3 regions of the Lysinibacillus sp. FSL P2-0066 genome follow, and region 1 is predicted to be linked to each of the others. Evidence: riboswitches for the same ligand, from Rfam matches in the RefSeq annotation. Region 1 holds a riboswitch; each other region holds the start of a gene.

Region 1 (4,819 bases):
TTTTAAGCTAAATAAATAGAGTAATAGGAAACCTAACCAAAAGGTTGGAATCGACACACTCAAGATGGAAAAGAATTGTATGATTTTATCGATGATGGTGTGCTTATACAATGCGCTTATTACCCCGAATGGAATACTTAGCCCTAAAATGAGGATAAACGCAGCAATAGCTAATTCAATGGTTGCGGGTAATTTCGTGAATAGCTCATGTGCCACGGGTAATTTACTAACAAAAGATGTTCCAAAATCTAGCTGTAATACGCCCTTTCCCCATAGCAAATATTGAAGAAGAAACGACTTGTCTGTCCCTAGTTCCTCACGCAATGCCTGAATGGCTTCCTCTGTTGGCGCAACCCTTGCCAAACGTAGTATGACTTCAGCAGGCTCTACTGGAACAAAACGAATAAATACAAAGGTTAGGATGGAAACGCCTAATAAGACAAAGGGCAATGTTAAAATTCTTTTTAAACAAAACATCCATGTCGATTCGTACATGCTGTCACTTCCTACTCAATCCTATGATAAAGAGAGAGCTGTCTCTGCTAGACACACTCTCTCCTCCACTTTTATTTTTCTTTAGCCATTTGTGCATAAGGTATATCATATTCAGATGCACGTGGGGCAAAATCCTTTAGAGATGGTTGATAAATCACATTATTTGTTTCGTAAGAAATAGGGTAAAAGAGTGCCTGGTCATGAAACATCGTTAAAATATTTGTGTAAAGCTGCACGCGTTCCTCTTCATCTGTCCCTACTAATAATTGGTGAATTTTCGTATCGATTTCTTTGGCGTTTGCTAAGCCTAATTTCGCCTCATACACACCACTAGCATTTGGTGTAGCTGATTCATTTGCAAAGCTATGTGGATCTGTAGGTGGTCCATTGGTCCGCCAGAAATTAATATCTACCTGGTCATCCATCAATTTTTGAAGACCGACCATTACATCTGCCCCTTCTAAATTCAACTGAACGCCAATTTTTGCGAGTTCACCTTGCATTAATTCTGCCATTGGTTTTTGAATCGCATCGGATGCAATGTAAATCAAATCTAAAGTCAACGGCTGTCCGTTTTTTGAACGAATTTTTTCACCCTTCGGTAATGTCCACCCTGCCTCATCTAGCAATTGTTGGGCTTTTTCTGGATTGTATACAATAGGTGCTAAATCTATATTGGCATAAGGAATTGCATCCCAGAACAATGTGTTCGCTACTTTTTCCGTACCATGTGTAATACTGTCGACCATTTGTTCCTTATTAATAGCATACTGAATGGCTTGACGTACCTTTAACTCAGATAATGGACCAGATTGTGTATTGAATAGCAGTGCTTTCGTAGATAAAGGCTCAGAGGTAGCAGTTTTGTATTTGCCACTGTCTTTTAAATACGTATAGTTATCTAAACTAATAATGCCACGGCCATAAATTAAATCTAATTCTTCGTTTTCAAATGCTAATGAAATAGATTCTGAGTCTGGGATAATTTTTACTTTTATTTGTTCTACTAATGGTTGTTCTCCCCAATAGTTTTCATTGCGACTAAATAATGCATATTCATCCTTTTTGTATTCAGTTAATACCCAAGGGCCTGTTCCAATCGGTGCTTTGATAGAATCTTGCGTCATATCACCATCTGGGAATCCGTCATCCCCTAAAAAACGGAAAGGTCTGACAAAGGCAAGTTCGTTTAAGACAGGATAATATGGCTCATCCAATTGCAGACGAATTGTAAAATCATCCACTTTTACAACCTCTTTCATGTGGTTAACCATCCCCATCCAAGAATGCATATCTCGATTCGCTAATACGGCGTCAAAGTTACGAATGACATTATCTGCATTAAATGTGGTGCCGTCTGAATATTTCACATCTTTTCTTAGATGGAAAGTATACGAAGTTTTATCCTCTGAGATGTCCCAGCTTTCGGCGAGCTTAGGCGTAACAGTACCATCATCGTTGTATTCCACCAAGGATTCATAAACCATTGCTTGGGCAGTCATTTGATTCGGTAAATATGTATGAGGATTCAATGGACCTACATCTAATGGCCAGCCAATCGTTATCATTTTTTCATCTGTTTGGTTTGCTGAGGTCTTTTCCTTTTCTTCATCCATGCCTGTACAGCCAGCAAGTAAACTGAACGTCAGGACAAGCAGGAAAGGAAGTAAATACTTTGTCAATCTCATTTTCTGTCTCCTATCTCTATTCGTAGTACAAATAAATCTACTTGTTGAAGAAGAGAAGGCATAAAAAAACCTTATTCTAAAAAAGAATAAGGACAGAAAAACCCACGATGAACAAGTCTCCATCCATCTCCCTATCTTTCGTAGATCATCAATGAATCTTCTTACAAGCAGGCATTCTGGCTCATGAATCATCATTTTGCTTCACCTTCCCAAGTACTCACTCAGTGGTATTTGAAACAAAACTACTCATTTACAGCTGCGGGACAGCATGGGGATTTCACCCATTTTCCTTTTAATTGAATGAAAGACGATTTCACTCAAACTTGTAATGATTGCTATGAAATTAGTAATAAACATAACATGCTCGCATGGTCACGTCAATTTTATTTTCTGAATATAATAAATAACATAAAAAGACTAGGGATTCACCCTAGTCTTCGTAATTGGAGAGTAGATGTAGTAGATTAAAAAATCATTTCGTTATCTTAATGTAGATTGCTGTACAGCTTGACGCAACGTTTTAGTAGCAGCAACCATATTGGCTAAAGCTGCAACGGTTTCTTCTTCTTTTCTCGTTTTTAAGCCACAATCTGGATTCACCCAGAATTGATGACGGTCCAGCACCTGTAGACTATCTTTCATAATAGTGAGCATTTCTTCCTCGCTTGGTACACGAGGGCTATGAATATCATAGACGCCTAAGCCAATTCCTTTATTATAGGGTTGCACTTGTAGTGAAGAAATAAGTTCCCCATGGCTTCGCGATGTTTCAATGGAAATCACATCTGCATCTAGTGCGCTAATCGGTTCGATGAAATCATTAAATTCGCAGTAACACATATGTGTATGGATTTGTGTTTCATCTTTGACACTAGATGTAGCAAGCTTGAAGGAATTGACAGCCCAATCTAAGTAAGCCCCCCATTCTTCCTTTCTAAGCGGTAAACCTTCTCTTAACGCTGGCTCGTCCACTTGAATAATCGAAATTCCTGCGTTTTCTAGTGCTTCCACCTCTTTGCGAAGTGCTAATGCAATTTGATAAGCGACATCTTGACGGGAAAGATCATCGCGCACAAAGGACCAATTTAATATCGTTACTGGCCCTGTCAGCATGCCCTTTACAAATCGCTTTGTTAGGCTTTGAGCATAGGCTGATTCTTTTACGGTAATTGGTGAGGCCCACGCAACATCTCCATAAATGATCGGAGGCTTCACACAGCGTGACCCGTATGAAACGACCCATGCTTTTTCTGTAAAGGCAAAGCCAGTCAATTTTTCACCAAAATATTCTACCATGTCTGTACGCTCAAATTCACCATGAACAAGTACATCGATATCTAATTCCTCTTGTATAGTGATCCAGCGCTTTGTTTCGTCTTCTAAAAATGTTTCATAGGCTTCATTCGATAATTGTTTCTTTCGCCACGCATTACGATTTCTTTTCACTTCATCTGATTGCGGGAAGCTACCGATTGTAGTTGTTGGAAACAGCGGTAATCCTAAGGCTTGTTGTTGGATCGTTTGTCGCTTCGTAAAATTACTGTGTCGTTCAAAATCTTGCTTTGTCACAGTTTGAACGGCTTGATGAATTAACTTATTTTGGCGGATTGGATGATTTTTTAGAGCCTCAATCGCCTTCATACTTTCTGAAAAATTATGTTGTAAGGAACCATCTTTATCTCGTCTGAATTTAGTCAGCCCCGTGATTTCTACGATTTTCTCATCTGCGAAGGCCAGAGACTGCTTTAAAACAGGGTCAAGATCATTTTCAAGAGAGGTTGTGATTGGAACGTGCTGTAGGTTACTTGATGGTTGAATCCATAGTTCAGCAGCATGACTTAGCTGTTCAATGGCTTGAATTGTCGCATTGACCTCCGCCAGGTTTGAACGCCAAATATCACGGCCATTCACTACCCCTATTCCTAATACTTTATCCTGCGGGAAACCAAATTGACGAAGTGACGCCATATTTCCTTTATAGCCATGAACAAAGTCCAAACCGAATCCTTGAACAGGCAATGTACTTAATGCTTCATAGGCACTTAAAGCTTCGAAATAAGTCTGTAGCATTATTTTAGCCTCAGGAACGGCAGTGGCTAACTGGTCATACATTTCTTTCACCAGCTTTATCTCTGCTGGATCAAGTGTTAAGACGAGGGATGGCTCTTCTAGCTGAATCCAAGTGGCACCTGCATCCACTAATTCTTTTAATACCTGCGTATAGAGTGGTAATAAAGCTAATAAGTACTCAACCTGTGTTAATTTGTTGTAGCCTTTCGTTAACTTATAAAATGTATAGGGACCAATTAGTGTCGGCTTCGCAATGATACCGAAAGTTTCCTTCGCCTCTAAAAAGTCGGCTAACACTTTATTTTCTGTTAGTTGTAAGGCTTGTCCCTCATACTCTGGAACAATGTAATGATAATTTGTATTAAACCATTTTGTCATTTCACTAGCTACGGCTGTTTTGTCTCCTCTTGCTACACTGAAGTAGGTATGAAAATCGACTTTACCACCTTGCCAGTTAAAGCGCTTTGGAACTAAACCAAACATCAAAGCTGTATCTAACATTCTATCGTAAAACGTAAAGTCGCCAACTGTCACCATATCGATTCCAAGTTGCAGCTGCTTGTTTA
Region 2 (4,819 bases), 440 kb from region 1:
AAGGAAACAAGTTTCCACTAAAAATTGTTCATCAATACGCGGTGTCATTTGTTCGATAAATGTACGAACCTCATCATTTCCTGCTGCTAAACGGCTCCCATGGCCGACAAATAAAATAGCTTTCATCTCTCTACTCCTTACTAGTCGCCGCACGGAGCTGGCTCTACTTTTATTTTGGAAGACATATCTTGATACGTAAAATGCAGTATCTTTTTCACACGTTTAAAATATTTAAACAAGCGTTCATTTGGATGAGCATTTGCTTTATATTCTTCAATAATATCTGTAATGAGTGGAATCAGTTGCTCAGGCTCCAGCCCTTCTACAACAGGCTGTGCTGCGTGTGCTGTACGACCGACTGGTTTTGCTCCAATAAAGACATCGAATTTACTTTTGCGGTAGACGATGCCAATATCATCAAATACAGCCCGATAACAGGCCATACCACAGCCATTAAAGCCAATATTTAATGTCTTCGGTAAGGACATACCGCCTAGTTTTTCTTGTATTTCCTCTGCATATGGTATTGAATCAGCCTTTTCACCGTAGCAAAAATCACAAGCCTTCAGTGATAACACATCACCAATCGGGGCTAATAAAAACCCTACTTCCTGTAATTTCTCTGTGATCTGTTCAGGGGCAGTCGTTGGTATTTTCAAATGAATTTGATGATCTGGTGTGTATTCCATCGTCCCCTCATCCCCAACGACCTCCGCTAACGTCATCATTTGCTGGGGAGTAAAAAACTTATTGGCTACACCAGGACTTACTGCTAATTCAAAAATAGATTCTATTTTTTGCTGTACAAGCTTCGGTGTTACTTTGACTGCGCTTGTCCCTTTTACCATTGCAAGTGCCGCTGTAGCCATTTCAAGAGCTGTTTTTTTAGGCTTTGGCGTAGCGGCTATACTGGGTTTATTAAAGCGCCCTGCATTAGGGTCAGCCGTAAAGTCATTTCGCGCTGTTCCCGTCTCTTGGTTCATTGCCCAAGGTTCATTTTCTTCGCGTAAACGTTGATGTGGACGTAATGGCTGTTTCTCTTCACCCAGGGTATATTTACGTTGGTAACCGCGGGGCGTAATCATCTTATTGTCATAGAAAAATGTTGACGAATTCCCGATAATGACAGTTGTCAACATACCAATATCATGTTCTAGCATTTCTGCTAGTGTTGTCATGGTCACTTCTTGACGCTCTCGATAGGCACTTTTCACAAGCCCTACTGGTGTGTCTGGCGAACGATATTCTAAGAGTATTCGTTGAGCCTCGACAATTTGTCTTGTTCGACGTCCACTTTTAGGATTGTATAAAGCAATGACAAAGTCCGCCATTGCAGCTGCCTCGACACGCTTTGCAATTAAATTCCAAGGTGTTAGATGGTCACTCAAACTGATTGTACAAGCATCGTGCATAATAGGTGCACCAAGTATGCTAGCGCATGAATTAATCGCAGAAATCCCAGGAACAATTTCAACTTCAATTCCTGTTGCTTCTGTCCAGCCTAGCTCAATTAACACCTCATAGACTAATCCTGCCATGCCATAGACGCCTGCATCACCACTCGAAATTACTGAGACGATGCTCCCTGCTTCAGCTTGACGAACGGCTTCCTGTGCACGCGACACTTCTTCTGTCATGCCTGTACTAACAATCGATTTTGCACTTACTAAATCTTGAATCAGCTCTACATAGGTTTTATAGCCTATAATCATATCACTTTGTTGTAAAGCCTCTACTGCACGTGTCGTAATATGCTTAAAATCTCCAGGTCCAAAGCCTACTACGAAAATTTTTCCTTTTTGCGCCATGTTGTTACCCCTCTTTCACCTTTTCGATCCCTTTAATGGCAGTTGTTTGAGCAGTACGCTGTAATGTACCTTCACGAAGTGTAAAGACATGTTCGTTGTATAAGGATTCATGATGTAAATCTTGTACTAGTGTTCTAGCATGCTCTGTTGATGGCACACGATACCAGTTTCCTTGAGGATAAGCGATTACCACACAAGCATCCTTGCAGCGTCCATTACAGCGCGTTCTTGTCGTATGTATTTCCTGATCGAGTGCTTGCCGCTGTATCTCATCTCGAATGGCTAAGGTAATTTCCTCCCCATCCTTTTTCATGCAGCTACTGCCATTGCAAATAAAGAGATGTGTTTTCATCCCCTCTAAATTCCAAGTTGTCATCTTCTGTCTCCCCTCATTTGCTTTTTGGAAAAAGAAAAACCTTTACTCTATAACGAAGAGTAAAGGTTTTGTAGAAGCCAAATAAAAACGAATAGAATGAAATACAGGTACCCGCTTTCGCTTCAACTTCTCCCTCCGAAAAGTTTGCATGCACAATCAAATAAGCAGGTTTCCTGACTTAAGCTTCATTTTACTGTCGCACCTTCCCAAGTTTGCACCAGTGGCTTTGCGATTTCATCAGCTATTACAGTAGCGGGGGCTGTATTGGATTTTCACCAATTTCCCTATTATCTCGAGCTATTCGAGCACTTATTGACGTTTTATATGAAATTTTTATTAGAATTTTAAATAGAAAACTGTCTTTATCATATCTTATTATTTTAAAATTTCAATATTTCTTTAAAAATTTATGACAAATTTATCAATTTTGAATGGAACTAGGTATGAAATTTATACAATCTATATAATTTGCGCACAAAATTTTATCAGAATATTCACCGTTGACCTTTAATTTAAAAAATTTCATAAAAGGTATAGCATATTTATGGAAATTCATGTTACACTTTGTCGTGAAATCTCACAATTTGAATGTTTTTCGGTGCAAAGTGCTTGTCATTTTGCTTAAAAGGGAAGCCGGTTTGAGTCCGGCGCGGTCCCGCCACTGTAATAGGGAGCTTTATAGAATATGTCACTGTCCAACGGATGGGAAGACCTATAAAGCATTGAACTAGAGCCAGGAGACCTGCCGAAAAATAAGTGATCGTTTCAACCTACGAGGATAGGTGTGCGGCTTAGCAGATGAGACTGTTATTTGCTTTTTTAGCTATGCACTTTTCCACCTAAGGAGAAGTGCTTTTTTTAATTACGCACGCAATATTCTAAAAATCTATTAATTAGTTAGGAGGAAAGCTTTTTGAAATTATCATGGTGGAAACTTAGTTATTTTTTACTGGCCTTTTTAATCGTGCCAAAACGTGCCTTTGCCATGCATATCATGGAAGGTTTTTTACCAATCGAATGGGCTATTTTTTGGTGGGTGATCTCTATCCCATTTATCATTCTAGGATTGCGTTCTATTCGAAAAACCATTGATGAAAATCCTGAAACCAAAATGCTTTTGGGGCTTTCAGGAGCCTTTGCCTTTGTGCTATCCGCCCTAAAAATCCCTTCAGTTACAGGTAGTTGCTCTCACCCAACTGGTGTAGGACTTGGGACAGTACTCTTTGGCCCTCTAGCAATGAGTGTAATTGGAACAATCGTTTTATTATTTCAATCTTTATTATTAGCTCATGGAGGAATTACAACTTTAGGGGCTAATGCCTTTTCTATGGCTATTGTAGGTCCTTTTATTGCTTACTTTGTCTTTAAAGGAGCACAAAAAGTAGGCTTGTCATTTTCACTAGCCGTTTTCTTTGCAGCCATGCTTGGTGATTTAGGTACATATGTTGTGACTTCTGTACAACTAGCACTAGCCTTCCCTTCTGAGGTTGGAGGCTTTATGGCATCCTTTACAAAGTTTGCAGGTATTTTTGCCTTAACTCAAATTCCTTTAGCCGTGAGTGAAGGCATTTTAACCGTCATTGTGATGAATTTCTTGAAAAAATACAATATTAGCGAATTAAAAACTTTACGTGTTTTCTCAACAAAGGAGGCACATTAAAGATGAAAAAAAATTTATTGCTGTTAGCCATTGTAGTGTTGTTAGCCATTATTCCGTTGTTCATACAAAAAGGTGCTGAATTTGGTGGTGCTGATGGTGAGGCAGAAGCAGCTATTGGTGAAATCAATGCGGAATATGAGCCATGGTTTGAGAGTCTATGGGAGCCACCTAGTGGTGAAATCGAAAGCTTATTATTCGTGCTACAGGCAGCTATAGGAGCTGGCTTTATTGGCTACTTCATCGGCTATATGCGTGGCAAACACAAAGAAGGTTAACCATTATGTTACTCATTGATAAGTATGCCTATCTGAATAAGCTAGCGTCCGTTCATCCGCTAGAAAAAATGATATTTTCACTTGGACTACTTCTCATAACGCTCATTATGAGAGATGAACGACTTTCACTCATTACATTTTTTGTAATGAGTGCTTTTATCATTGTAGGTGCAAAAATTCCGCTTACATACTATTTCAAATTATTATTGCTACCTGGCTTTTTCTTATTAACAAGCCTCGTTTCTATTTTACTTTCCTTTACATCATCAACGAATGCACTCCCTGCCCATATTTGGTCGTTTACCTGGAGCAATTGGACTGTCTTTATCGGGAATGCAAGTATGTTAGCAGCACAACAGCTGTTCTTTATAGTCCTTGGCAGTATTAGTTGTTTATACTTTTTAATTCTAACCACTTCTGTACAAGGAATATGTTATGTGCTAAGACAATGGCGACTCCCCTCTTTATTGGTTGAGCTCGTCGAACTAATCTATCGTTTTATTTTTATGTTTTTAGAAAGCATGCAAAATATACATCTCGCCCAGCAAGCACGTCTTGGCTATCATTCACCGATGCAATGGCTACGCTCTGTCTCCATGCTTATTGTGGCATTATTTGTGGAAATGTTTCAGCGTAGCCGAGAGCTCAACAATGCCATGCAATCACGTGGAGGCGAGGCCGTCTACTGGCAAGAGATGGG
Region 3 (4,819 bases), 1.1 Mb from region 1:
CCCCCTTTTATTTGGTAAATTTATTGATTCTATAACAGTAAAAGATCTCAATTCAGCATTCCTCATTATAGTGTTTATGGCTTTTTTGTTTCTGTTTAATTTATTTTTTAAAGTAATCCAAAAATATTATTTAACGAAATTTGCCTGCTATCTACAAATGGATATTAAATTAAAGATAATAAAAAGAATTATGGCTATGGACATGGATGAGTATCAATTAAAAGCAAAAGGTGAACTGATGAATAAAATAGAAAATGATACAAAGGCATTTTCTGAAGTAGTATCAGAGTTTTTAAATATTGTTGTAGACTTTATCAGTATAATAATTGTGTTAATAATATTGATCAATCTAAATTTTATTTTAGCTAGTATTTTATTCATAGCTTGTCCTTTAGCACTTATCATTTTTAAATATTATGGAAAAAAAATAAGGATGATGGATACTGCCATCAAAAAAGATTTAGATTCTTATTTAACCTATCTGGGAGAATTACTGTCATCATTTAAATTATTTAAGATATTTAATAATGAGATAAACGCCATAGATAACTATCAAAAGAAAATTACCTTATTATACAAAAATACTCTTGATAAAATGCGTTTAAGCATAAAATCAGGATCAATAATAGAATTAATAAACTTTACAAGTTATTTGATTATCCTTATTATAGGTGCCTACTTTATTTATAAAGGAAGCCTCACGTTAGGAGTATTAATAGCATTCACAACCTATGCCAATAACTTTAGTCAGTCATTTTTAAGATTTTCCCAACTAAATTCATTTTTACAAGAAGCAATTGTGTCTGTAAATAGAGTGAAAAACTTAATGGAAGACAATAAATATCAGCTAAGGAAATTAGAAGTACCAGACTATGTAAATTCATCGCATCATTTTAATAAAGATAAAATAGTATTACGGAATGTAAGCTTTACCTATACTAATGCATTTTCTCCTGTTTTAGAAAATATAAATTTCCAAATACCTTTGAAGAAAATTGTATTGATTAAGGGAGAAAGCGGATCAGGTAAATCGACATTATTGAATATATTATCAGGTTTATACATTAATTATCAGGGTGAAATATTTCTATCCAATCAGAATATTAGATATATTCCTATTGATGTTTATAGAAAAAGGGTATGTTTGGTAACGCAAGAGCATTTTATAATGACAGGGACAATAAGGGAAAATTTGTTATTAGCAAAGCCGGATGCAACAGACGAAGAATTAATTCAAATTTGTAAAATGGTTAACATTTATTCATATATAGAAACGTTAGACTATAAATTTGAAACGCTTATAGGGCATAATGGGCTTGAATTATCTACTGGGCAACAGCAAAGACTTTCAATAGCAAGATCGCTTCTAAGAGATGCGGATATCTATTTGTTTGACGAGATTACTTCTGCGCTTGATAAAGACAACCAAATAAATATAGAATCATTACTTTTATATTTAAATAAAGAAAAACAAAAGACTGTTATATTGGTTACTCATCACCCTGTTTTAATAAATGAAGCAGATAAAATATTTGAAGTTGATAGGAATCAGGTGAACGAGAGGGATTCATTTGTTGTGACAGGTTCTTGATAAGCCTATATTGTTAGAATAGGTGGTGGTACTAAGTTAACACTCAAAAAATTTTTATCTATTGACACTAAAAAAGTTGTAAAGTAGATTTAACATAATTACATAAAAGCAATAGGTGCCCACTAGGGAGAATAGGGAATAAAGTGAAAAGCTTTAGCGGACCCGCCACTGTATAAGGAAGTTTCATAGTGTATGCCACTAGCGAATTGCTGGGAAGGTACTATGAGATGTTGAACTTGAGCCAGGAGACCTGCCTATTTGCTTTAGAAGATATAGATGATGGAAAAGTCTGTAGTTTATTTGTTATGACAATAAACTACAGACTTTTTATTTTGTCTTAATGAGAACGAGAGGAGAAATAATTATGCCATTATTACAAGACACGATTGAAAACATTCAAGGGGTTGATATGAAAGGTATGGAGCAAGCTAGAAAGCGGATTGATGCGCTTTGTAAGCCCCCAGGTAGCTTGGGTAAACTAGAATCACTTGCCGTACAGCTCTCTGGTGTAACAGGACAATTATATCCGACGGTTGACAAAAAGGTGATGATTGTTTGTGCTGCAGATCATGGTGTATGTGAGGAAGGTGTAACCACGAATCCGCAAGATGTTACAGTCTTTCAAACATTAAATTTTCCTAAGGGGGGGACAGGCGTTTGTGCGATTGCGGGCATTACCAATGCAAAGGTGGTCACAGTAGATGTTGGGGTAAAAGCAGATATTCCACTTGATGCTGGTGTCATTATTCATAAAATCAAATACGGTACAGATAACATGGCACAAGGTCCAGCTATGTCCAAACAAGAAGCCATTCAATCGATAGAAGTAGGAATCCGTGTGGCCACTGAGGAAATCATACAAGGTGCTGATGTACTAGGTACAGGGGAAATGGGTATTGGCAATACAACACCAAGTGCTGCGATATTAGCTGTTCTGACTGGATGTGACCCTATAGAAGTAACAGGGTTTGGGGCAGGAGTTGGCCAAGGAGGCATTGCCTATAAAGCGGCGATTATTGAAAAAGCAATTACCTTAAATAAGCCTAATCCAAAAGATGCTATTGATGTTCTGGCTAAGGTAGGAGGATTAGAGATAGGGGCGATGACAGGTATTATTCTTGGGGCTGCAGTTCATCGTAAACCAGTGGTTATTGATGGATTTATTTCGACTATAGCTGCCCTCATTGCTTATAAGCTCGAACCAAAAGTAATCGATTATATTATTCCTTCCCATGCTTCAGAGGAGCCAGGGGCAAAAATTGCCGCTGCATTACTAGGTATTGAACCGATGTTGCACATGAATATGCGTTTAGGCGAAGGTTCTGGAGCAGCCTTAGCCTTTCCTATTTTAGATGCAGCTTGTTCAATGATGAAAAACATGGTGACATTAGAAGAAGCAATGCAGTTGTTAAAAAGATAAGCTAAGTTAATGTCTTCTTCAATCATATAAGGAATGAAACTCATAAAAGATTATTATTAGCCAAAAAATAAAACAGCCAATGACTTAATTTTTGGTCATTGGCTGAATAGTATTTATGCACGATTTAACTTACGTAATGGCAAGCGCCACTTCATCGTATAGGAAAGAATACGTAACGCAGTAATTACCGCGAATAAAATATAAAGGAAAATGTCCCCTGTAAAAACCTCGAAGCCGATTAGTAGTCCAGCAAGAGCTGCCCAAACACCATAAACTTCATCACGGAGAACTAATGGTTTTCTTCTAGCTAATAAATCACGTACAATGCCACCACCTGAACCTGTTAACACAGCAGCTACAACCACAGCACTAACAGGCATATCCAGCTTGACAGCATAAAGTGCGCCTTGAATAGCGAACGCTGATAAGCCAATCGCATCTGTGAAGTTACCCCAACGATGCCAATGTTGAATCAGATGATGCGGAAAAATAAAAAATATCGTAATCGCAGCCAGCGCAATTTGAAACATCATATCCTGTCCCCATAGGGTTGTGACAGGTAGCCCGATGAGTAAATTTCGAATGGCTCCTCCACCAAAAGCAGTGACAATACCAAGTATATATACACCAAATAAATCGTATTCTTCTTCCATGGCAATAATTGCCCCAGAAATAGCAAAGGCAATTGTTCCTATGATACTAAAAACCTCCCAAGCCATCCCTTTCACCCCTTCTATCAATAAATAAACTTTTTTAAAGTTAAAAGACTATTTTACGTAACAGAATCTATGAATTTAATAGCCAAAATCGGTCATTAAATACGCTTCTCGAAATAAGTCCGCACATTAGCTTAGCGTAAAATGCTCTTAGAAACAATAGGCAAGTTTTACAGGTGCACATACAAATTGATAAAATGTGATTAAAATAAAGAAAACATTCGTCAAAAGCGTTCATATACCAGTAGTTGGTTAGGTAATTCTAGAGTGATTGAAGTCAATTTAGATAGTCAATAAATGTTACTGATTGAAATGCGAGACATTGTGAAATGGAGAAGAAAGAATGACGTTTACATCAAATTTATCAATACAAACGCTGTCGTTAGCGACAAAAATTGAGGAGCAAGTTCGGCCTTATCATGCCAAGGTAGAAGAAATGGCGTTTTATAATCAGCAGAAGGTGCTAGCAGCGTTCGGAAAGCATCAAGTAAGTGATTATCATTTACATCCATCAAACGGCTATGGCTATGATGATGAGGGACGGGATAATCTAGAGCGTGTTTATGCAGAAGTATTTGGTGCAGAGGCAGCAATAGTTCGACCACAAATTATTTCAGGCACACATGCAATCACGCTTAGTCTATTCGGTGTTTTGCGTCCTGGTGATGAGCTGCTTTATATTTCTGGTCAGCCGTATGATACATTACAATCCATTGTCGATGGTGGTGATAAAGATACAGGTTCACTGAAGGATTATAAAATCGGTTATCAACATGTGGATTTGCTAGATAATCAGGCCATTGATTGGGCAGGTGTTGAAGCAGCCATTACAGCACAAACCAAAATGATTGCGATTCAACGTTCGAAAGGCTATGCAACACGTCCATCCTTTACAATTGAAGAAATTGCTACTATGTGTGCAAAGGTACGTAAATTGGCTCCAGAAGCTGTTATTTTTGTAGATAACTGCTATGGCGAGTTCGTAGAGGCACAGGAACCTACAGAGGTCGGTGCTGATTTAATGGCAGGCTCGCTCATTAAAAATCCTGGCGGAGGCTTGGCTAAAATTGGGGGCTATATTGCTGGCCGAGC

The links. A riboswitch is a leader RNA that binds a small molecule or an ion and turns the genes downstream of it on or off. The one in region 1 is predicted to bind cobalamin.
Region 2: another riboswitch for cobalamin. It lies ahead of MKZ14_RS13545 (energy-coupling factor ABC transporter permease); the one in region 1 lies ahead of nikA (nickel ABC transporter substrate-binding protein).
Region 3: another riboswitch for cobalamin. It lies ahead of cobT (nicotinate-nucleotide--dimethylbenzimidazole phosphoribosyltransferase); the one in region 1 lies ahead of nikA (nickel ABC transporter substrate-binding protein).

Annotation. Positions count from the first base shown of each region.
Region 1 is NZ_CP150202.1:2,261,676-2,266,494, reverse strand. Features, by position in the region: gene nikB (nickel ABC transporter permease) at 1-495, opposite strand, end outside; gene nikA (nickel ABC transporter substrate-binding protein) at 567-2,183, opposite strand; cobalamin riboswitch at 2,332-2,525, opposite strand; gene metE (5-methyltetrahydropteroyltriglutamate--homocysteine S-methyltransferase) at 2,664-4,819, opposite strand, start outside.
Region 2 is NZ_CP150202.1:2,705,216-2,710,034, forward strand. Features, by position in the region: gene MKZ14_RS13530 (sirohydrochlorin chelatase) at 1-126, opposite strand, end outside; gene cobJ (precorrin-3B C(17)-methyltransferase) at 141-1,808, opposite strand; gene MKZ14_RS13540 ((2Fe-2S) ferredoxin domain-containing protein) at 1,813-2,184, opposite strand; cobalamin riboswitch at 2,330-2,512, opposite strand; cobalamin riboswitch at 2,764-2,949, shown strand; gene MKZ14_RS13545 (energy-coupling factor ABC transporter permease) at 3,098-3,844, shown strand; gene MKZ14_RS13550 (energy-coupling factor ABC transporter substrate-binding protein) at 3,847-4,119, shown strand; gene cbiQ (cobalt ECF transporter T component CbiQ) at 4,125-4,819, shown strand, end outside.
Region 3 is NZ_CP150202.1:1,198,926-1,203,744, forward strand. Features, by position in the region: gene MKZ14_RS05670 (ABC transporter ATP-binding protein) at 1-1,591, shown strand, start outside; cobalamin riboswitch at 1,688-1,864, shown strand; gene cobT (nicotinate-nucleotide--dimethylbenzimidazole phosphoribosyltransferase) at 1,956-3,011, shown strand; gene MKZ14_RS05680 (trimeric intracellular cation channel family protein) at 3,125-3,730, opposite strand; gene MKZ14_RS05685 (methionine gamma-lyase family protein) at 4,071-4,819, shown strand, end outside.